One region of the Marinobacter sp. NFXS9 genome, then DNA from elsewhere that is predicted to be linked to it. Evidence: predicted binding sites of a transcription regulator. Region 1 holds the regulator's gene; each other region holds the start of a gene.
The links. Region 1 encodes FliA, which starts transcription of late flagellar genes. Its sites were predicted from a motif close to CTAAAGTTTNNNNNNNNNNNGCCGNTAA; they were not measured.
Positions count from the first base shown of each region.

Region 2: J3364_RS14315 (methyl-accepting chemotaxis protein) is a predicted target of FliA. The motif match lies at 5,561-5,588, and genes of this name have one in related genera.
Region 3: J3364_RS19025 (methyl-accepting chemotaxis protein) is a predicted target of FliA. The motif match lies at 4,336-4,363, and genes of this name have one in related genera.

Region 1 is NZ_JAGDDW010000002.1:303,712-311,646, reverse strand. Features, by position in the region: gene J3364_RS05035 (protein-glutamate methylesterase/protein-glutamine glutaminase) at 1-577, opposite strand, end outside; gene J3364_RS05030 (chemotaxis protein CheA) at 594-2,786, opposite strand; gene J3364_RS05025 (protein phosphatase CheZ) at 2,800-3,585, opposite strand; gene cheY (chemotaxis response regulator CheY) at 3,603-3,989, opposite strand; gene J3364_RS05015 (RNA polymerase sigma factor FliA) at 4,283-5,026, opposite strand; gene J3364_RS05010 (MinD/ParA family protein) at 5,094-5,906, opposite strand; gene flhF (flagellar biosynthesis GTPase FlhF) at 6,016-7,287, opposite strand; gene flhA (flagellar biosynthesis protein FlhA) at 7,346-7,935, opposite strand, start outside.
Region 2 is NZ_JAGDDW010000008.1:213,984-221,918, forward strand. Features, by position in the region: gene J3364_RS14285 (AraC family transcriptional regulator) at 1-230, shown strand, start outside; gene J3364_RS14290 (M14 family metallopeptidase) at 255-1,178, opposite strand; gene J3364_RS14295 (YbfB/YjiJ family MFS transporter) at 1,282-2,448, opposite strand; gene J3364_RS14300 (LysR family transcriptional regulator) at 2,445-3,320, opposite strand; gene J3364_RS14305 (NAD(P)H-dependent flavin oxidoreductase) at 3,412-4,476, shown strand; gene J3364_RS14310 (YdeI/OmpD-associated family protein) at 4,573-5,163, opposite strand; gene J3364_RS14315 (methyl-accepting chemotaxis protein) at 5,773-7,443, shown strand; gene J3364_RS14320 (delta-class carbonic anhydrase) at 7,568-7,935, shown strand, end outside.
Region 3 is NZ_JAGDDW010000015.1:89,380-97,314, forward strand. Features, by position in the region: gene J3364_RS19010 (valine--tRNA ligase) at 1-622, shown strand, start outside; gene J3364_RS19015 (ketopantoate reductase family protein) at 639-1,544, shown strand; gene J3364_RS19020 (cob(I)yrinic acid a,c-diamide adenosyltransferase) at 1,548-2,111, shown strand; gene J3364_RS19025 (methyl-accepting chemotaxis protein) at 2,176-4,203, opposite strand; gene ampE (regulatory signaling modulator protein AmpE) at 4,457-5,350, opposite strand; gene ampD (1,6-anhydro-N-acetylmuramyl-L-alanine amidase AmpD) at 5,350-5,913, opposite strand; gene J3364_RS19040 (DUF1631 domain-containing protein) at 6,059-7,935, opposite strand, start outside.

The sequences.
Region 1 (7,935 bases):
CGATGCCCACCACACTGTAACTGCGCGGCTGGGTCTTGCGCGATGACCGGGAGGCTTCTGCTTCCGGTTCGGCCCTGCGCTGCGCCGGTGTGGGCCTGGCAGGACCACGTGTCTGCGGGCGAGCCGGTTGCGCGGGCGGCGGCGTGGACGGCACGGCTGGAGCTGGTCGAGTGCCTGGGCGACTGCGCGCCACATCCAGGATTCGCTCGCGCAGGATCTTCTGGAGCTGGCTATTATCCCGGGCGATTTCCTCGAAATTCTTGGGCAGGAAGTCGACAGCCCCGGCTTCCAGAGCATCCAGCGTCACCCGGGCGCCTTCGTAGGTTAGCGAGGAAAACATCAACACCGGTACGGGCCGGCGCTTCATGATTTCCTTCACGGCGGTGATGCCATCCATGATGGGCATCTCATAATCCATCGTGATCACGTCCGGGCGCAGTTTGTCCGCCATCTCGATCGCTTCCCGACCGTTAGTGGCGGCACCGACCACGCGGATATTACCCGACGCGTTCAGGATTTCGGTGAGTCGCTTGCGGAAGAAACCGGAATCATCAACGACCAGAACGGAAACGGTCATTCAGGCATTTCTCCTGTCATCCGTAGTGCTGCAGCAGACTGGGCACGTCGATAATCAACGCGATCCGCCCATCGCCGGTAATGGTCGCACCGGCCATGCCCGGCGTTCCGTGGAGCATCCGGCCCAACGGCTTGATGACCACCTCTTCCTGACCGATCAACTGGTCCACCACAAAACCAACCCGCTTGGTGCCCATCGCGACAATAACCACGTGACCATTCTCGGGATCGGGCTCGCCTGCTGCGCCGTGGATCAGCCAGTCCTTGATGTTGTAGATCGGGAACACCTTGTCGCGAACCACAATACACTCGCGACCGTCAACGATGTTCTTCTTGGTCAGATCCAGGTGGAAGATCTCCACGACATTGACCAGCGGCAGCGCGAAGGACTGGTCGCCCAGCATGATCATCAGTGTCGGCATGATCGCCAGCGTCAGCGGCACCTTGATCAGGATGCGGGAGCCTTTACCCAGTTCCGACTCCACATGGATGGTGCCGTTCAATTGACTGATCTTGGTCTTGACCACATCCATGCCCACACCCCGCCCGGACACGTCGGAAATCTGGTCCTTGGTGGAAAAGCCAGGAGCAAAGATGAGGTTGTAGCATTCGTTGCTGGTCAGACGATCCGCGGCGTCCTGTTCAAACAATCCTTTCTCGACCGCCTTCTGACGCAGCTTGTCCGGATCCATGCCGCCACCGTCGTCTTCAATCGACAGCAGGATATGGTCCCCTTCCTGCTCGGCTGAAAGCGTCACCACACCCGTCCGGGGCTTACCGGCTTTTTCGCGCACATCCGGTGCTTCAATGCCATGGTCTACGGAGTTGCGCACCAGGTGAACCAGCGGATCGGACAGGGCTTCGACCAGGTTCTTGTCCAGGTCGGTGTCCTCGCCGTGCATGACCAGATTGATTTCTTTCTTGAGGCTGCGCGCCAGATCGCGTACCACACGCGGGAAACGGCCGAAGACTTTCTTGATCGGCTGCATGCGCGTCTGCATGACGGCAGACTGGAGATCGGTGGTCACCACATCGAGGTTGGCCACCGCTTTGTGCATCTGTTCGTCTTCGCTGTCGTTACCCAGGCGCTGCAGGCGGTTACGCACCAACACCAGCTCGCCCACCATGTTCATGATGTCGTCGAGGCGTTTGGTGTCCACGCGCACGGTGGTTTCGGCAGCCGGCTGGGAGTCCCGCTGCGGTACAGCCGGGCTGGCGGGCGATTTACTCTCGTCCTTGTTGGCGGGAGCGCCCGGTTTCTCAGCCTTCCTGGGCGTTGGTGCCGGTTCCGGCCTCTTCGCTGCCGGCTGGCTGGCGCCCGGGGCACCGGGGCCTTTGCCTGAGCCGTGCAGTTCGTCCAGCAGGTTCTCGAATTCGTCGTCGGTAATCAGCTCATTGGCACCGCTGGTCCTGGCGCTCGCATCCGATGCACCACCGCCCTTTGACGCCGGTTCGACCGAGCCTTTGAACTGCCCCTTGCCGTGCAGGTCATCGAGCAGACTCTCGAACTCATCGTCGGTGATGTCATCACCGCCACTGCCGCCGGATTGCCCTGCTGCAGCGGGCTTGTCGTCGTCTGCCGGTTTACCGCTGTGCTGCCCTTTGCCGTGCAACTCATCCAGCAGGTTCTCAAACTCGTCGTCGGTGATCTGATCGTCGCCGCTGCTGTCGCCGGATGACGATTTCTCATCCTCAAGGGCATCCAGCAACTGCTCGAATTCTTCGTCGGTGATATCGCCCTGGTCCGCATGGCCGCCGGCTTCAGCCGCCGGTTCAGGCTGGGGGGCTGCCTCCGGCTCAGGTGCGGCGGGGGCCTCACCTTCGGGCAGCGCCAGGGCATCCAGCGCCTCGATCAATGCCGGATCGGCCGGTGTCGGTTCCTCCCGGTTGCGTACCTGGTCAAACATGGCGTTGACGTTGTCCAGGGCTTCGAGGACCACGTCCATGAGATCGGAGTCGACCCGGCGCTTGTGGTTACGCAGGGTGTCGAAGACGTTTTCCGCCGAATGACAACAATTGACCAGCGCTTCAAGCTGCAGGAAGCCGGCACCCCCCTTGACGGTGTGGAACCCACGGAAGATCGCGTTTAGCAGATCCCCGTTATCCGGATTCTGCTCCAGATCCACCAGCTGTTCGGACAGCTTTTCGAGTATTTCACCAGCCTCTACCAGGAAGTCCTGGAGAATTTCTTCGTCAGCATCAAGCGCCATGCAGTGTCCTCACTCAAAAACCAAGGCTGGACAGGAGGTCATCGACATCATCCTGGCCGGATACGACATCCTCACGCTCTTTGGCGTTCATTTGAGGGCCTTCGCCTTTTTCGATTGTTGTCGTTGTTTCGCCGATATCATGGACAGTGCCGGTGATTTCATCGACATGGCTGGCCATGACCACCAGGCTGAGCAGGTGTTCTTCCACTTCCTTGACCAGCGCCGTGACCTTCTGGATGACCTGACCGGTCAGGTCCTGGAAGTCCTGCGCCAGCAGGATCTCGGACAGGTTGCCGTAAAGGGCTTCCGCATCGCTGGCCGTTTGTTCGAAGAAGTTGTCGATCCGGTTGTACAGCTCACGGAATTCGCCGGCGCCGATTTCCCGGCGGCGCAGCTTGTGCCAGTCGGCTCGCAGCGCAACGGCCTGCTCCCGCAGGCTGTTGGCCTTGGGCATCGCCTCTTCCACGATGTCCATGGTGCGGTTGGCTGCCTGACTGGTCATGTCCACCACGTACGCCAACCGGTCGGAAGCGTCCGTGATCTTGGACAGGGCTTCCTGCTGCTCCGGGTTCTGCGGATCGATACTGAAGTTGCGAATGGCCTCGTGAAGGCTGCGGGTCAACCGGCCAACCTCACGGTAAAGGCTCTGGTCCCGGACATCATTCAGTTCATTAATCAGGCGCATCGCCGCGGCGTAATCGCCGGCGTCCACCTGTTGCTTCAGTTCTTCCGCCTGGTGCTGCAGCTTCTCAACGACATCGGGATCGAGGGAGCCGGCCTTGTCTTTTTTTGTGCCCATGATTGGCGCTCTGATACTCAGGACTGGATGCGTTCGAAAATCTTCTCGATCTTTTCCTTCAGGACAGCCGCCGTAAACGGCTTCACGACGTAACCGTTAACGCCGGCCTGAGCCGCCGCCACGATCTGGTCACGTTTGGCTTCCGCCGTCACCATCAGGATCGGCAGATTCTTGAGGTTCTCGTCCGCGCGAACGGCCTGCAGCAGTTCAAATCCGGACATGCCCGGCATGTTCCAGTCGGTGACCAGAAAATCGTATTTGCCACTCTTGAGCATGGGCAGCGCGGTGTTGCCGTCATCCGCCTCGTCAGTATTGGTGAAACCGAGGTCGCGAAGCAGATTCTTGATGATCCGTCGCATCGTGGAGAAGTCATCCACGATCAGAATTTTCATGTTTTTGTCCAAAGGGACCTCCAATCATTACAGCCCGGAATACCAATCCAGCGTCCAGTTCAGTGTCCGGCAATCCACACGATGCCGGCGCCACTGAAAGCACCGCCTATTCTGTCGCGTCAACGCCCGCTGTAAAGCGTCCGTTACCAAAAACTACAGTTCCGGGATCAAAGCCTGGGCATCAACGCTGACCACAAGCTCCCGGAATTCGATGTCAACTATTTGCTTGTCGCGCCTGATGTCGCGCGTCCGCCCATTCTGCCCTGCTCAACCGGCGTTTTGCGAACCGGCTTTGAACGGCGTGGCTAACGGACTTCCTGCCAATCCGTCAGGCGTGATTTCAGGCGCAATGCCGCCTGACTGTGAATCTGGCTGACCCGACTTTCACTGACACCGATGACGGCGCCGATTTCTTTCAGGTTCAGCTCTTCCTGGTAATACAGACTCAACACCAGCTTTTCCCGCTCCGGCAGCGCCGCGATCGCTTCGGCCAGACTGCGCTGGAATCCGGCCGCCGACAGCTCCTCAAACGGACGATCGGGCACAGCCTCTTCATTGTCTATCGGCAGCTCTCCCGATTCATTTAGCTCATCCAGGCTAAAAAGACGGCCGCTGTTGGAATCGGCCAGGCAGGCATGGTACTCCGGCAGGGTCATGTCCAGCTCGTCGGCGACTTCGTGATCCTGAGCCTCGCGCCCGGTCCGGTCTTCGACGGCCTTGATCGCCTGGGCGATGCGACGGGAATTGCGGTGGACGGAACGCGGCACCCAGTCGCCCTTGCGAATCTCGTCGACAATGGCACCGCGAATGCGGATACCCGCATAGGTTTCAAAGGAAGCGCCCTTGCCGGCATCGTATTTCTGGGCTGCCTCGAGAAGGCCGATCATGCCGGCCTGCATCAGGTCTTCAAGCTGGACAGAGGCGGGCAATCGCGCCAGTACGTGCAACGCGATCTTTTTCACCAGCGGCGCATGGTCCTCGACCAGTTGATGGGCCGATTTGCGCGAGCTCGTCTGTTGGTAGATTCCCAGGCCTTTTGCCAACGTCATCAATCCGGATTACCCGTGTGTTTCAATCGACCGTCATACCACGCCACCTGTCGGTCAGGGTACTCCATCAGGCGTCCACCAGGCGCTCAACGAAAAATTCGAGATGCCCCCGTGGAGAAGACGGGAGCGGCCAGTTGTCCACCTGCTGGGCCAGCGCCTTGATCGCCAGCGAGGCCTTGGCGCGTGGATAAGCGTCAAGCACCGCACGCTGCCGTTGTACCGCTTTTTTGACGGCTTCGTCGTAAGGGACGATGCCCACATATTGTAGCGCAACATCCAGAAATCGCTCGGTAACCCGGGTCAGTTTCCCAAACAGATGCTTGCCTTCCTGCTCGTTGCGAACCTGGTTGGCAAGGATGCGAAAACGGTTCACCCCGTAGTCCCGGTTCATGAGCTTGATCAGTGCGTAGGCATCGGTAATGGAAGTGGGCTCGTCGCAGACCACCAGCAGCAATTCCTGAGACGCCCGCAGGAAGCTGACCACCGATTCGGAAATACCGGCAGCGGTGTCAACGATCAACACGTCGATCTGGTCGCCCAGTTCGCTGAAGGCGTTGATCAGGCCAGCGTGCTCCATTGGCGTCAGCTGGGTCATCCGCTGGGTGCCGGACGAGGCGGGAACGATCTTGATGCCGCCCGGGCCGTCGACCAGTACATCGCGCAGGTCGCACTCGCCGTTCAGCACATCATTGAGATTGTGGTTCGCGGTGATACCCAGCAGGACGTCGATGTTGGCCAGCCCCAGATCGGCATCCAGAACCACCACCCGACGCCCCATCTGTGCCAGTGCAATAGCCAGGTTGACCGAAACGTTGCTCTTGCCAACGCCGCCCTTGCCACCTGAGACGGCGATCACCTGGACCGGGTTAACTCTACTCATGCCGGATACAGTCTCTCACGACAACTCTTGATAAGGATGGCCGGTTGATGACCGGCTCGACAGTGGAGCCCATGAACGCCCTGCGGCTGTTCCGGCGGACTCCCGGACCTCAGGCGCCGGCTGCAACCACGGCGGTTTCCCGAACCTGCTTCAGACGCTCCACACCCAGTCTGACCAGTGGAGCCGCCTGTGCCGGATGAATGTCCTCGGGGATGCGCTGCCCATCGGTGTAATACGCCACCCGAAGACCTGTTTCCATGGCAAAGCCTAGCACCTCGCCGAGTGTCAGGGCCTCATCCAGTTTGGTCATGATACACCCGGCCGGATACGCCATCTTATAGCAATGCCACGTGGATTTCATAATGCGAGGCTGGCTGGTGGCTGCCAGCACCAGGTAAGGCTTGACCGGATGCCGGCTTGCAGCCAGCTCCTCAAGCTGTTCCTGGTGGCCGCGATCGGAATGGGTCAGGCCCGCCGTGTCGATCAGAACCAGGCGTTTATCGGACAGGTCATCGAGAATCTGGTCCAGGGAATGACTCTCATCCACCACCCTCACCGGCACGTTCAGGATGCGACCGAATACAAACAGATGCTCATGTGCCGCGATCCGATAGCGGTCGGTGGTGACCAGCGCCAGGGAATCGGCGCCGTGCTCCAGGACATAACGCGCCGCCATCTTGCCGATGGTGGTGGTCTTGCCAGAGCCAGTGGGGCCCACCAACGCAACCAGACCACCCTGCTCGACCAGCTCCTGCTGCTGGGTGCGCAGGCCGGCCGCCAGCGTGCGCAATGCCCGCTTCCAGCCCTCTTCCAGTCGAACACCAGCAGCGTTACGAGACAGCGTGGAGGCCAGCGTGTGGGAAAGCCCGTACTCTTCCAGTCGCTCCATCAGGCGCTGCTGACTCGCGTCCACCGGGTCGTTTGCCGGGCCATTTGCAGCGGCCGGAGAACGACGCTCGTTGACCATATCACGCAGTGAATGGATTTCCGCCCGCATGGCTTCGAGGGCCGCATGGGTGGCGTCCTGAGCGGGTTCGGCAGCCGCCGGTTCCGGCGTGGTGAAATCCAGAATGTCCTGCTCACGGGGTTGGCGCTTTTCACGAATCTCCCGGATACGGTCCCGCGAGCGGCCGAGTTCTTCCTCCAGGCGGCGATGTTGTTCCGCCTGCATTTCGGCCAGCCGGGCGCCATTGGTCGCTTCCACCGCGGCGGTACCCAGACGCTGACGCGCCAGATTTTCGTCATAGTCGAGAGCCGTCACAATTTCGACGCCCCCATCCACGCGCCGGTTCGACAGGATGACGGCATCCTCTCCCATCTCCAGGCGAACCATCTTCAGGGCTTCCGCCATGGTTGGAGCAAAAAACCGTTTAACCTTCATGATGACCTACCTCCGGTGGCGCCGCGACCCGCGACGCCTTGCTGTTGCTGGGCGAGCCTCACTGCTGGCCCACCGACGCGACAATCGTAATCTGCTTATTGTCCGGCACTTCCTGGTAAGACAGGACGTGCAGGCGTTCGACCCCGTAACTCACAAAGCGCGCCATGACATGCCGCAGTGGCGCCGAAACCAGCAGGATGGCGGGCTTGCCCATCATTTCCTGACGTTGGGCCGCGTCCTGCAGGGAGCGCTGGAGCCGTTCCACCATGTTGGGCTCCAGCACCAGACCGATATCGTCCTGACCGCCGGATTGTTGACTCTGTTGCATGGACTTCAGCAACATCTGTTCCAACTCTGGATCCAGGGTGATGACCGGGATCTCGGATTCGTTGCCGCAGATGCTTTGGACAATCATTCGACGCAGGGACTGGCGGGCTGCTGTTGTCAGGATCCGGGCGTCCTGGGTCTTCGGCTGTACATTGACGACCGCTTCGGCAATCGACCGCATATCCCGGATCGGCACCTCTTCTTTCAGCAGACTCTGCAGGACTTTCAGCAGCAGACTGATGGAAATCGTGTTGGGTACCAGCTCTTCCGCCAGCTTGGGCGACATCTTCTCCAACTGTTCCAGCCACTTCTGGACTTCCT
Region 2 (7,935 bases), on a different contig from region 1:
TGCAGTACGTGAAAGCCGTCCGGCTTCATCAGGCCAGACTGCTGATGTTCCGGAACGGCATGACCGCAGCGGCGGCCTCAGCGGGAGTCGGCTATGAGAGCTCGTCGCAATTCAGCCGGGAATTTCGCCGCCTGTTTGGACGCTCGCCCCGGGAAGAGGTGGCCTGGATGCGCTCATCTTTCGAGCTGCCGCCCCCGGAGTCCCCGTCTCTCTATGTGTCTTCCCATTGAGCAGGGGGCGATCCCTGCGCTGACTTACCGGTGTGCCAGGGCGTAATCGATCGCCGCACACACGGCGGTAACCTGCGCGGCATTACATTGCTCGGTCGTCGCGCGGGGGCTGTCCGGGTAGACCTCGGTCGTCGTCCGGTAGGGCGCGCGGGTGAGGTTGGTGCACAGGCCCATTTGCTGGATCGGATACTCGATAACGCCGCGGGCCGCCACGGGGGTACCGAAGAGCTCGCCTTTGGCATCGGCCGGCGCGATGTGGGTCACCTGTTCAACCGCCTCAATCACCGCCTGCTGGAATTCGGGCTGCGGGCTTTCGCTGTCATCGACCAGATAGAAACCGTCGGGAATCCCGCCCGGTTCAAACGGCTTGCCGTCGCGGGCCGCCAGGGCAGGGCGAAACTCACTTTCGTCGGTATCGGTGGTTTCGTGCAGGTCGATGTGCAGCAGGGCCTGATCGCGGATGGGCGCCACCAGCCGCATGAGGGCCGCCGCCTCTTCCGCCTGACCGTCATCCCGGAACGAGCGGTTCGGATCGACCGCGTTGGCGTTCCAGCGGTGGATGCGTTCGTAAGCCCAGGGGCTAACGCAGGGCGCCACGAGCAGGTTGATGCGGTCCGCGTAATCCGCAGCACGCTGCTCGACGAATTGCAGCGCACCATGGACACCGCTGGTTTCATAACCGTGGACACCGCCGGTCACCAGCACGATCGGCCGATCGTCCCGCCAGTCGCGACTCCGGATGGCCATCAGCGAATAACGGTCGGCGCCGTACTCCAGCTGGCCATACGCCTCCACATCGAAGCGGGAGCGCAGGCGCTCGATCACGCTCACCACCTCGGACGCGTAGCTGCGCTGGCGGGTCTGACGGGACAGCCACTCGGCACGTTCGGCATCGCCCCAAGGGGTGCCGGGCGTGCCGATGGGATACGGGGAGGGAGTCGTATTCAAATCGCTTTCTCCAGTGATGGCGGGCGCAAACGGGCATTGTAGCAATCCGGGTGGATATCGCGAGCGCCGTCCACCGCTGTCCCGTTTCACCCTGAGTGAAGGCCTACAGACGAAAGCTGATCAGGGTGGCGATGATCAGGGCGGCCGCCGCGGCCAACAGAGAGCTGGCAAAGGTATGGCTGAGCGCATACAGACCATCCGTCAGGAGCGGCCCGATAATCTGGCCGATGCCGTAAGCCAGTGTCATCGTTGCCAGCAGGTTGGCGCCCGCCTGTCGCGCCGCCCGCTGTGCGGCGGGCATGGCAATGGTGACCGTGCCCATGAAGGTGCCGCCAACCAACAGGGCGCTCAGTAGATAGCCGGCTCCGGAACCCAAAGCCACGGGCAGGGCGACACCACAGGCCTGGATGATGAGGTTCAGGCGCAGGGCACGACGGGTTCCCAGCCGGTCGTGGACGCGGTGCCAGAGATAGCAGGAGGGTGCTGCGCCCAGGCCAAAGACCGCCCAGACGTGAGCCGGGTCCAGGTCGGGGAAGGCGGTTTTGACCAGTGTCGGCAGATAGGTCGCGGTAACGATATAGCCCAGGCCGGCGAGTCCGTAGATCAGGATGAGCGGCCAGGCTGCAACGATGGCCGCATCGGCATTCGAAGGTGCCGTTTTACGCAGGCCCTCGACGATGCCCCGCCCGCCGTCGCCCGTGAGGAAGGCGGGGGCCGCCATCAGGCCGATGGCCAGCGTCGCGATGCCGAGCATCAGCCACATCCCGAAACTGTCCAGACCCATCGCTTCCGCAAGTACCAGCAATTCCGCTGACACAGCAATCCCGACGCCCACGCCCGCATACAGCAGCGGCGCACCCCACGAATGACCGCGATGTTCCAGCAGCCACAAAGAAGCAGCGACCATGGACAACGCACTGAACAGTCCGGCGAGGCCACGGACCGCGACAATCGTTCCGGTAGAGGTCAGCAGCGCCAGTACAGTCAGGCAGAGGGCGGTACCCAGAATTGATAACTGGCAAAACCAGTGAGCCTTATGGGCGCGAAGACGGACGGCGAGCAGGGCGCCCAGCAGATAGCCGGCGTAATTGGCGGAGGCGGCCAGACTGCCACCGCGCAGGCTGAGCACCCCTTCGTCGACCATGTGCGGGTAAATGGCGGTAAAGGCAAACCGGCCGAAGCCCATGCCAATGGTCAGCACCAGGGCGGCCTGGATCGCGGATTTCCACTCGGAGCGGTCGGCCGATTGCAGGGCGGATGACGTGTTCATGACCGCACACCGTCCAGTTGCTGCATCAGGTGCTGAAACGCGGGCACGTTATAGCCCTCACGCCAAACCAGCAGGGTGTCCGCCTGGCCGGCCGGCAACGCTTTGCAGTCGGACGGCGTTCTCGTCAGCGCCAGTACGCTTTCCGGTAGCAACGCCACACTTGCCCCGGCGGCAACGCAAGCCGCCATCGCGTGGTAGGAGGCCATTTCCTGGACTCGCCAAGTAGTTGAGCCAGCTATGCCGAGCAGGGTCTCGGCCATGCTGCGATAGGTGCAGCCCTGGGGGAAAGCGGCCAGTGAGCGCGTCTGGATGTCGGCGACCTGATCGCAGCCGGATTCATGAGCGGGCAGCAGCAAACGCAGGTCTTCGCGCCACAGGGGGCGGCACGTCAGCCCCAGATCCTCCAGCGCCGAGGCGTTCTCGAAGGAGGGGGGCAACGCGATGAAAGCACAATCGAGCTGACCGGCACGCACCTTCTCAAGCAGTGGACGCGATGGGCCGGTGGTCAGTTCCAGGCGGGTCTCCGGGAAACCGGCGTGGTAGCCAGCCAGTACCGATGGCAGCCGGCTCGCGGCCGTACTTTCCATGCTGCCGATGCGCAGGGTGCCGCCGTTCACGCCTCCCGAGACCACATGCCGGGCCTCTTCTTCAAGCGCCATCATGCGCTTCGCATAGTCGAGAAAATCGTCGCCGGCGGCGGACAGTGACAATCGCTTGCCGATCCGCACGAACAGGTCCGCGCCCAAATCCGCTTCCAACTGCTGGATGCGAGTGGTCACGTTGGAGGGTGCCCGGCCCAGCCGGGTGGCGGCATGGGTGATGCTCAGTTCGCTGGCCACCGCGCAGAAGATGCGGAGTGATTCGGAATCCATGCTTTTTCCCCTTGAGAGAATCTTTCCTGTGAAATATTCTGTTTTAAAGAATATATCATCTCACTTATTCTCAAATCCAGAAGGAAAAGCCATGAACGTCGATCAGGAACTTCTCGCCAGACTCGGCATCCGCCTCCCGATCGTCCAGGCGCCGATGGCCGGGGTCTCCACGCCTCAGCTTGCCGCAGCGGTCTCCAACGCGGGCGGACTGGGATCGATCGGGATCGGTGCCGTGCCAGCCGACCAGGGGCGTCAGCAAATTGAGGCAACACGTGCTTTGACGGACCGCCCCTTCAACGTCAACGTGTTTTGCCACGCCCCCGCACAACGGGATCCGGAACGCGAAGCCGCCTGGCTGGAACACCTGGCCCCGTTGTTCGCAGAGGTCGGCGTTGAACCCCCGGCGATGCTCAACGAGATCTATACGTCCTTTCTTGAGGACAACGACGCTTTCGACATGTTGCTGGAGCAGCGCCCGCCGGTGGTCAGTTTCCACTTTGGATTGCCCTCGCCGGACCGGGTCCGGGCTCTGCAGCAGGCTGGCATCTACACGATGGCCACCGCGACCCAGGTGTCCGAAGTCGATCTCATCGAGAAGGCCGGTATCGATGCCATTGTGGCGCAGGGAGTCGAGGCTGGCGGACATCGCGGCATCTTCGATCCGGACGCTGGCGATGAGGGGCTTGCCACATCGGTGCTGGTGCGGATGCTGGTGGGAAGGACCCGACGACCCGTGATCGCGGCGGGTGGCATCATGGATGGCCAGGGTATTCGTGCGGCGCTTGACCTGGGGGCGGCTGCGGCGCAACTCGGCACCGCTTTTGTCCTGTGCCCGGAATCCGCCGCCAATGACAGCTATCGCGCGAACCTCAAGGGTACCCGAGCGGCGACAACCCGGCTGACTCGAGCGTTGTCGGGCCGTCCTGCGCGGGGGCTCGTCAACCGTTATGTGCGGCACGGCGAAGCTGCAGGCAGCCCGAAGCCAGCCGATTATCCTGTGGCCTATGACGCTGCCAAACAACTGGCAGCTGCAGCGGCCAGGCTGGGCAAAACCGAATTCGCCGCGCAATGGGCGGGGCAAGGGGCGCCGTTAGCCCGGGAACGGCCGGCCGCAGAGCTTGTTGGCATGTTGGCGCGTGAACTGGACGGGCGCTGAACCCTTTGGGGGGCATTGCCTATGGATCCCGACTGGCTGGTGGGTGCCCTATCCGCCCCGCCGGTCAGACCAGGGCCCTGGCGTATTGCCGTGGGTTCACTCCTGGACCCGCTTTTTATCCGCGCTAACCAAGTCGGCTCCCGCCGCCTGTGGGGCACTGAGCGCCTTGCTGTAGTAGCCGGACGGATCGAAACAGCACACTCGCTTTTTACCCGAGGCGAGCATGTCGCACGCGTCGTGGATCCGCTTGGCCCGCGTCTTGGCCTGCTTGGCGGACGTCATCCAGTGAATCCAGTCCAGGCGTGCAATGGGCGTGGTTGCCTCCCACACCGCACGCGCTTCGGGGGCCGCTGCCAGGGCCTCCTGGAAATCCGGCGGGATGTCAGGCTCGGGTTCCTGCGCGACGGGGGCGATCTCGAACGAAGCCGTGTCGCCAACCGCGGCGCCGGCGGATTCGAGCGTCTCAGGCTCCAAACGCAGCCAGTGGCTCAGTTGCCCGTCCGGGTCGAGGGTGGCCTGGAAATCATGGCCGTTCACGGTGACATCGACGGTCGTCCGACCCCGGCGCGGCAAGATATCGCTGGCGCTTTTGGGCAGGATCACGAACGCCCAGGCGGCTTCGCCGTCGGGCTTGGCCGGGCGCAGGATAGTGGCCTGGAACCGGGCTGGGTTGTCACTCGGACTCATGATCGCGTCTCCCTGTTAGCGAATCACACCCAGCTAACCATCAGCCGTTCGATGCGTCCAGCCTGTCGTGTGGTTTCTTTCAGCCTGCCGCCGCGACACCGTGATCCTTTTCGGCATCGGTCTTCTCTTGCGTTGGCGATGCGCGATCTCCAAAGTGAATTCATCTGACTCCTTTCTGCTTTCTGACTCCTTTTAACCCGGGGTGGCAAGTCCGGCCCTGTGCCTTTCAAGAGCGCAAGCCGCGCGTGTTCTGTGGTGACCTGAGGGGGCTGGGAGCCGGACATCGACTTGTTGGGCGGGATACATCAATGGGGATTACCCTTAGCATGGTCTAAGGGATTCCCTGAGTGGGCCTGGTGGAAACCCTTACGACGTTCGTAGAAAAGTCTTTTTAAATCTAAAGGTTAGCTTGGATTGGCTTTCAAAATGTTTTTCTTTTCGCCTACAAAACGTTGCACTATTTAGCTTTGAAAACTATTTGGAGAGGAATACATTTCAGTCGCCGCCCCATTGCAGCCTGACCAGGGGGAGTTGGCTATGTCCTGGACATAATGCTGGACAAGGAGAGCCGTGAAAGAAAAGTGTTAGGCGCCGTTGTGGAGAAAAGACATGAACCGTTTCCTTAATGCGCTGACGCTCAGGACCAAAATCGTCGGCACGGCCATCCTTATACTTCTGATTTTCTCGATCAGTTCCGGTTACACCCTTTACGCCATGTCGGGTATCGGCAAGGAACTCACCCTGATTTCAGAGAAAGACCTTCCCCTTACCCAGGTGATTTCTGACATTACTGTTCACCAGCTCGAGCAGACTATTGCCTATGGGGATGCTGTTCGCTTCGCCTATTCAGACGGGACGAAAAGCGCGCCTGTCAGTGAAGCCATGGATAAATTCCGGGCGCTCTCGATAACGCTCGATGAAGAACTCGAACGAGCCCATGACATTGCCGCGGCCGTCAACGGGATAGCGGATGTGCGTACCATCAGCGAGTTGGAGGAGATCGACGCCGCGATAAAGAAGATCACGGAAGACCATAAGGCCTATGAGCAGTCGGTGGAACGGGCCTTTGGCGCATTGCAAAAAATGGAGTTTGAGGCCGTTGCCGCCATGTCCGCCTCCATCTATGACCATAAACAAGGACTTGGCCGGGCCATGGAGGAACTACAGCGAGAGATCATGAGCTTCACCGAACACAGTGCCGTCATTGCGACAAACCATGAGAAGAGCGCTCTGAATACCACCGTGAGCCTTGTTGCCATCAGCACCCTTGTTGGTCTTTTGGTGAGCTGGATTGTGGCGAGCGCAATCATAAAAGGCATTCGGAAAGCGATTGTGACGGCTTCCGGTGACCTGACCTCAGAGCTCACCATAGACAGTCGTGACGAAGTCGGCGAGCTGCTTGAGGCTATGAACGGTATGCGCCAGAAGCTGTTGGCGATGATCAACCAGATCTCGAATATTACCGCCCAACTGGCCGCCGCCTCCGAAGAAATGTCGGTTATTACCGAGCAAACGGCGCGGACGATCGATGAACAGGGTAGTGAAACGGGACAGCTCTCGGCCGCCATCCATGAAATGTCCGCTACCGCCCAGGAGGTTGCCCGAAACATCAGCGATACCGCCAATGCCGTCGCTGAAGCGAGCCAGCACGCACAGGAAGGGCGCTCGACGGTCGAGAAAAGTATCGACGAGATTACCGCCCTTTCCGACGAAATCGAAGCGTCGGCCCAGGCGATAACACGGCTCGAAGAGACCACCTCTACGATCGCCGGTGTACTGCAGGTCATCCGGTCGATTGCCGAGCAGACCAACCTGCTTGCCCTGAATGCCGCTATCGAAGCGGCCCGGGCTGGCGAGCACGGCCGAGGATTCGCAGTGGTTGCCGACGAAGTCCGGGCCCTGGCCTCTCGCACACACACATCGACCCAGGAGATCGACGACATGATGGCTCAACTGCAATCAGTCTCACATGAAGCGGTCATGTCTATGGAGAGTAACCGGCAGCAGGTGAGTAAAACCGTGGACTTTGCCGCCGAGGCGGGGAACAAGCTCTCCACGATTACCCGGGTTATGACGTCGATTAACGATATGGCCATCCAGATCGCAAGCGCGTCTGAGCAACAAGTGGGCGTTACCGAGGAAGTCAGTTCAAACATCATCAGGCTCAACACCATGTCCGAGCAGACCGCCCAAGGCGCTGAGGAGACGGCTACGGCTGGGCGGGATCTCACCCGGATGGCGAACGAGCTGCAATCGATCGTCGTGCAGTTCAGGGTTTGATGAGCGATCGCTCGACGAACCGAAGAGCACCTTGGGCCCGTCGATGTGAATGTGGCCCGGTTAACCGAAATGGCCAGACGGATTACCGCTGGCGGTTACTGAATCCACAGTTGGAGTTCTTGCAATGAAGCGTTCCGTTTTACCGATGTGCCTGCTGCAGTCGCTGATCGCAACGTCCGCCCTTGCGGCTGACGGACACAGGGAGGCGTCCTCAGGGGGCGTAGAAGAGCAGCGCCAGGCACTTATCGAGGACACGCAAGGAGAGGGGTACGGACCCCAATCCCCGCGGGATATCGACCAGCATGCAGGCAGTAATGATCGGGTGTTCAGTGCCGCGCCTCCACACGTGGAAATGAACCTCTGCAATATCCATTTCCACAAGAACGCAGAGCATAAAGGCGGTGAGTTCACGACATACGCAGGCCCGGGCGATGGCGCCGGGTATCAGAGTGGCTACCGGTACTCCGGCCAACTGACATCCTCGGAGCGTGC
Region 3 (7,935 bases), on a different contig from region 1:
GGAAGCCGTGTTGCGTCTGGCGCACCCGATCATTCCGTTCATTACCGAGGAAATCTGGCAGCGTGTCGCGCCGCTAGCCGGCCAATCCGGCGACTCGATTATGCTGCAGCCCTACCCGGCAGCCGAGGAAGGCAAGATCGACGCGAGCGCCGAGACCGACATCGAATGGCTCAAGGGTGCCATCGTTGCCGTGCGCAACATCCGTGGTGAAATGAACATCTCCCCGGCCAAGCAGATTCCGGTGCTGATGCGAGGCCCCGAGTCCGACCGCCAGCGACTGGAGAAAAACCGCAGCTTCCTGGTGTCCCTGGCCAAATTGGAAAGCCTGCAGTGGCTGGGTGACGAAGAAGCCCCCATGTCCGCCACCCAGCTCGTCGGCGAGATGGAAGTGCTTGTGCCAATGGCCGGCCTGATCGATAAGACTGCCGAGCTGGACCGCCTGGACAAGGAGCTGGAGCGGATCGGCAAGGAGATCAAACGCCTTGAAGGCAAGTTGGGTAACGAGAACTTCACCGCCAAGGCCCCGGCCGAGGTGGTTGAGAAGGAAAAGGCAAAATTGACCGATGCCCAGAGCAGCCTGACCCGACTTCAGGACCAACGTGGCAAGATCGAAGCCATGTAATCCGGGTACCGCACCGATGACCGAAAAGGAACGCGCCCCGATCCTGATCATCGGTGCCGGTGCCATGGGCCGGCTCTGGGCCGGCCTTCTTTCCCCCCGAGTATCGGTTCGACTGGCCACGCGCTCAACCACGAGCGCAACCCTGCAATACACGCTGGTTCATCTCGAGGGTCATTCAGAACGCATCGAGATTGGCCCGTCAAGTAACGCGCCGCCCGGGAGCGTGCTGGTCATGACCAAGGCGCCCGATGCCGAATCGGCCCTGACCGCCGTTTCCAGCCACATTCCGCCCGACGTGCCGATCATCCTCTTCCAGAACGGCATGGGCAGCCAGCAGGACATTGCCAAGCGGTTTTCCCAACGCCCGGTGTTTGCCGCCTCGACCACCGAAGGCGCCTATATCGATGACGGCGGCCGCGTCATCCATGCCGGCCGTGGTACCACATGGCTGGGCCCCTTGACGACAACGGCCCACACCCGGCTTGACCAGACGATGATCACGCTGAGATTGAGCGAACTGGATATCCAGAGCGATCCCGATATCGAAGGCCGGCTCTGGCAGAAACTCGCCATCAATGCCGGTATCAATCCCTTCACGGCCTTAATCGATTGCCCCAACGGAGAGATCCTGGGGCATCCTTATTTCGAAGAACGCATTGCAGATGTCTGCCGGGAAGTGGCGGCGTTGATGCAGGCGTCGGGGCGCCCTGTGGAAGCCCAGTCGCTGGAAGCACACGTCCGCGACGTCGCCCGACGCACGGCCGCCAACAGCTCCTCCATGCGTCAGGACGTACGAGCCGGCAGAACCACTGAGATCGATATGATGAATGGCTTCGTGGTGCAGGCTTCGGTCATCCATGGCCTTGATGCACCCGTAAATTGTGAACTCACTGACGCCGTGACACACCTGAAACAGGACTGAATCATGGGATACCGACTTTCCAAGATCTACACCCGAACCGGCGACGATGGCTCTACCGGCCTGGCCGACGGCAGCCGGATTGCCAAGAATGCCCAGCGCGTCGACGCCATGGGCACTGTCGATGAGCTGAACTGCCAGATTGGTGTCCTCATCGAATACCTCGATAACGAGCCCGAACTGGCAGAGCTTCTGCGCAAGATCCAGCACCACTTGTTCGACCTGGGCGGCGAATTCGCCATTCCGGGCAGTCACGTCATCGGCGAAGGCCACATCGACTGGCTGGAAAGCACGCTGGATCAGTGGAATGAGGACTTGCCGCCGCTGGAGAACTTCATCCTGCCCGGTGGTCGTCGGGATGCGGCTCACTGTCACCTGGCCCGGGCCATCTGCCGACGCGGCGAGCGGGTGGTGGTGGCGCTGGGCCACGAGGATTCCATCAACGAATCGTCCCGCCGTTACCTGAACCGGCTGTCGGACCTGCTGTTCGTGATTGCGCGCGTACTGGCGCGGCGGGATGGCGGAGAGGAAGTGCTCTGGTCGCCAACGCCGCCGGCCGGCAAAAACTGACCGTTTGACGCAACGCAGAGCGACATGACTACAAGGCCGCCCACATGGTGAGCGGCCTTTTTCGTTACACCCGGAACGACGCCACCAGACGCCGCAGTTCGGCGGTGACATCCGACATTTCACGGGAGGCAGCCAGCGTCTCATCCGCGTTACCCGCCGTCGCGTGCCCCAGTTCGGTAATCTGCTCGACATTGGTGTTGATGTTCTTGGCCACTGCGGACTGCTCTTCCGAAGCCTGCGCGATTTGGTGACTCATATCCACGATGGTGGAAATGCCCGCCAGGATTTTTTCCAACGCCGCAGTCACTTCCGAAGATTTCTCGACGGTCGCATCGGTAACCTCATGGCTGTTGGTCATCGCTTTCACCGCCGCTTTCACGCCGCCTTGCAAACGACCAACCATCTCCTCGATGTCTTCCGTCGACTTATGCGTGCGCTGGGATAGCGAGCGAACCTCGTCCGCAACCACCGCAAACCCACGGCCCTGCTCGCCGGCGCGCGCAGCCTCGATGGCGGCATTCAGTGCCAGCAGGTTGGTCTGCTCGGCAATCGCCTTGATCTCCACCAGAACCTGACTGATGCTGTCGCTGTCCTGGCTGACGCGGTTGATGGTGTCCACCGCGCCACGAATTTCGTTAGCCAGCCGGTGAATGGTGTCCACCGTTTCGGTGACGACCTGCCGGCCCTGCTCGGCATCCTTCTCTGCCGAGCTCGCAGAATCGGAGGCGCGCTGCGCGCTCTCGGCCACTTCCTGAACGGTATCCACCATCTGGTGCATGGCTTCCGAAATCTGATCGGTCTCGGACATCTGGCGCTCGACGGCTTCACTATTGGCCGAAGCGCTGTCGTTCACCCGTGTCGCCTGGGTATCGACGTCCCCGGTGGTCCGGCTGACCGAGCGGATCAGCTCGGCCATTTTCGAGGTCATGTTGTTGAACTCGTCGGTCAGCGCACCCAGCTCGTCGCGATTGGCCAGCTCGATGCGGACCGTCATATCGCCATCCGCCACCTGCCGCGCGGCTTTACCAAAGCGGGAAATCGCCTTCTTAACGGAAACGAAGAACCCCAGGTAGAGATACACCACAATCAGCAGCACGATCCCCAGCACCAGGAAAATCACCATTCGCTGGTTGGTTTCGCTGTTCAGTCGCTCCGCCAGATTGTTGTCCACCACCTGGAAAATCTGGTCCATCAGCTCAAAGTTCGGCGCCATCAGCGGCGATATCAGCTTGTCGAATTCCTGCCAGGACATCTCCAGCCGGTATGGCGTAATGACGTTGGCGTCCAACGCGTCACGCACCTTGATCACGTTCTGCACAACCGCATCCGCCAGGTCCGACTGCCGGCCCAAGGCTTGCGAGGAACCCTGCGCCACCTCGAATTCCGACTTCAAACGGCTGTGCAGGGTGGTCAGGTTGTCGAAAACGCCGTTCATGACATCTGCCATCGCGTAGCCTACAGTCCCCTGGTCCAGGCTGAACATACCGAAGGCCCGGGCTATCCCCTCACGACTGGCGGCGTCGTGCAGCGATGTGGTCGCCAGTTGCAGCAGCATCTGGTTCTCGGCCTGCGGATCGTTAGCCAGGCCGGACAGTTTGAGGGTCGATTCCAGCAGGGCCCGCGCCTTCTGCACGAACTCCTGGTAATAGGTCACCTGGGGATCGATGTTGCTCTGGAAGATGTCTTCGCTCCGCAACGTCTTCCAGGCATTGTCCAGAGCCTCGACCTGGGCCTTCCAGCCGCCCGCCGAATCAAAGGAAGCCTGGGTCTCGATCAGACTGGACAGCTGCGCGTCGATAACGTCCGCCGCCTCTTCACTGCGGGACAGGAAGGCATCGTCATTCTTCATCTTGCCAACGGCGCGGAAATCCCGGTAGTCGTAAGCGGCCTGAATCAGCTGATTCACCTGCCGGACCTGAACGAGGCCCTGGGCTTCGTGACTGATGCCTTCGATGGATTGGTTGAGCTGGCTCACCAGCAGGTAGGACAAGCCCCCGATCGGAAGCAGGAATAGAACGCTGATCAAGCCGAACTTGTAAATCATCGGCAGCCGGTTCATCAGCGCGACAGCAGGATACAGAAGCTGGTTCACTCAACCCCCTCAAACATGTGGTGCTCGTGTTAATTCATTGTTTTTATGTTGAATGGCGTCGCCCAATACGTGGGCAGCACCGCCGCGCCATCGTCTCCGCCCGACGGCGAGATCAGAGCATCCCTATTTATATTGTCGTCAAGATGCTAAAAATCTTGAATTTATTTTTGTTCCGATAATGTTAAACCAGATCAAATTTCTGGCCTTATCGTGTAATAAGCGGCAGGAAGAATACGGAAATTGCTCCGGAAAATCACGTAAAGAGTCCCATGATCGCGAGCAGCGCAAGCCCGCAGATCCAGACAAACATGCTGCGGTTCAGCAAATCCCGGACGGCGCGCAGACTTCGTTCGCCGTAATCCGGCCACTCGTCGGGATGACTCTCAGCAAACCGTTGCGGATCCAGCGAATAACTGGACAGCGCCCCGTTGGCACTCTCGAAGAGCAGTTCTGATGCGTTCAGGCGGGTGTGATGCAGCAACCGTTTACGCGCGCCGCCCATCCAGCCGGCCAAATCGCCGGCGATGCCAAACGTGATGCTCAGCAGCCGCGCGGGCACCCAGGCCAGCAGATACACCAGGCGGGAAAAGGGTTCTCGGCCGGCGGGGTGTGGCCAGTGATCGCGCAGTGCCACCGACAGCCGGGCACCGATGGCGCCAGCCGGACCCAGCAGCACGTACCAGAAGATCACCAGGAAATAGTGTTCGAAAATCACCTGGATAAAGCGCTTGGACAGCAGCACATGCAGTTCACGGGGTTCACTGGCCAACCCCCGCGCTTCGGCAGGCAGCAGATGATTGACGTGATACCAGGCCGCCGACGCATCGCCTCGACGCCAGGCCTCGCCATAGGCCCGTAGCGGGTTGCGCCAGCCGGGAACGCCCAGCATGGCGATCAGCACGACCAGGTCCAGCGGCCAGGTCAGGATCCAGAGACTGCCGCGACTCAACCAGACATCAAGCGCGCCGACCAGAACGACGGCACTTAACAGAATGACAAACCCGGCGGTCGGGCGGCCTTCGCGCCCGGCCTCAGCGCCGGAAAGCCGGGCCAGTCGCTGGCGAAAGCGGGCATCCAGCCCCTCGTCGACCGATCCATCCAACAGGCGGCGGACGATGTAGGCGAGCAGTAGGATCAGGAATCCCATCAGACGTCTCCCTGCCTGTGCGCATCCTCAACCAACGCGAAAAAATGCGACCAGTCGAAGGCGGGCCCCGGATCTGTCTTGCGCCCCGGTGCAATGTCGCAGTGGCCTGTCAGTCGCTCGAGTGTCACCGAGGGCCAGCGTCGCATGATGGCCTGGGTCAGTCGCGCCAGAGTCCGGTACTGGGCTGCTTCGTAAGGCACGTCGTCGGTCCCCTCCAGCTCGATTCCGATGCCGAAGTCGTTGCACTCTTCCTCACCGTTGAACGAGGAGCGACCGGCATGCCAGGCCCGGTCCAGGAAGGAGACGAACTGCACGCATTCGCCGTCGCGACGGATCAAGGCATGGGCGGAGACCTGTAAATCCCGGATTTCCTGAAAGTATGGATGGGCGTCGGGATCGAGACGGTTACAGAAAAACCGTTCAATGGCATCACCACCGAACTGCCCCGGAGGCAGGCTGATGTTGTGCACCACAAGCAGGGAGATGGCGGCGCCTTCCGGACGGGGTCCAAAATTGGGCGACCGGCAATGACGGGCCTGACGAAGCCAGCCGGCCCCGTCGATGTTGTAAGATGAGTCTCGGGGTTGGGAGTTCAAAATGCTTCCACCGCTACCGCGTTACGGGACCTGAAAGTGGTCAGCAATTCTACGGTGATTGAAGCACAAAGCAACGTGCCGGGCCAAAAACCCACCCGCACGCTGGCCCGATTCAGTCGCGACGGCTGTGTCGCAGATTGTCGATAATCGACTCGAGGGCCCGGTCGAAGATCAGGCCGTCATCCAGCATGGACACCTCGCCGGTCGACAGGGCCTTGGCCACATCAGCCTGCGCGTACTCGGCCACCTTGGCGCCATTACGGTTGACGAAGATGTATTTGCCGGTTGCTTTGATCACCGCGGCCAGCTTGCATCGGAGCTTCTGGCCGTCAGACTGCAATTCGACCCAGGAGCCCACCCGCAGTTTCTGCGCCATTTCCAGCCAGCGGCTATCGACGCCGTCTTCTTGAGACACCGGTGCGCTTTCCGTTCCAATCGCCTCCGGCGCCCGGGGTGGTTCTTCGACCTCCGCACTGGGCTCAACCGGCTTGGCGGGTTGCGGCTGACTGAATTCGGCCACCGCGCTGGCCAGCGCCGCATCGTCCGGCGTATCCGATGCCTCAACGGGCTCCGGCGCAACCTGGCGAGCTTCGGGAGCCTGCACGGCCAACTGTTGCAGCGTGTCCACGTGAGCCAGTTCCAGGTCGCGCATCATGGCGTCGCTGGCAAAGGGGTCCCAGGAGATGGAATGCAGTCCCTTCCGCAGACTGTCGACAATCGATGGGATCCGCCGCAACAGCTCGCTGCGCGTCTCGTCGGTCACTTCCTGCGGGTCGACGCTCCAGACCAGCTCCCCGGCCAACGCTACCGATTGCTTCCAGGCGTCGCTGGCCTCCCCTTCCCGCAGGTACAGGAACTGCAACACCTTGGACCAGGGTTCATCCAGAATCGATTCCACCACTGGCGGCAGGTTGCGACCGTTTCGCAGTGGCTCAAGGACCTCACTCGCGGCCTCACGCGCCCGCTCCTGGCGGGCACGGCCTTCCTCGGCATCACGCAGTCGTTGTTCAACCAGCTCCCGACGGCGGCGATCCAGGTCCATGAAATGGCTGAATTCCGTAAGCAGTTCGCCAAAGATGTCGACGTTATCGGTGAAGTCACTGATCAAACGATCCACCACCGACTCGATTTTCTCCCGCAACGGATCGCGCTGACCGGCCGGTTTCTCGTTCCAGCCGATGCCCGCCATGGCCAGCTCGTTCAGCAGTTTCCGCGCCGGATGGCCGCCCCGGTTGAAGAAGCTGCGATCCAGCAGCGCCACCTTGAGAATAGGGATCTGCAAGCGCCCAATGACGTTCTTCATCGGCAGCGGCAGCTGGCGGTCTTCCAGGATGAAATCGAACAACATGGTTACCAGGTTGACGACATCCGCGTCCACCTGGTTGAGAGCACCCATACTCTGGTTGTGCCCCGCGAGCATAGCCTCCACCTGGCGCGTCAGGTTGCCACCTGCGATGTCCGATTCGACAAAATGGTGGTCAGCGTTCAGCACATCAGACTGGCCCTGCAATTGGGCAAGCCGACGCATCAGCTCAACCGTATCGATGCCCCCATGCTGCTGCCCGCCAGCCGAGCTTGAGGCGCTCCCCTGTCCGCCCTGGGTATGCAGCAGGGCGGACAGTTCAGAAAACGTCGGCTGAGCCGCGCTGTCCTGATCAACCGGCGTATAGACGTCGTCGGAGGGCGCTGACGTGGAGGGCGGTACCGGACGTCGCGCCACCGGCTGCCGGGGCTCGGCACGCCCACCGATTGGCGGGCGCTTCATATCTGGCAGGACACCGTCTTTTACCAGCAGCGTGTTGGCGTCCCGGTAGAGGCGATCGAGACGGTCGATGAAGAGCTTGTCGAAGAGTTTGAGCACCACCAGCTTGGCCCGGATATCGATATCCAGGTCATTGCAGGCCTCCTGCAGACCACCGCAGATCACTTCGGGACTTAGCGGCATCTGGCGGTCGGCCAGGTTGGCCTTGGGAATCAGGTGAGCGATGC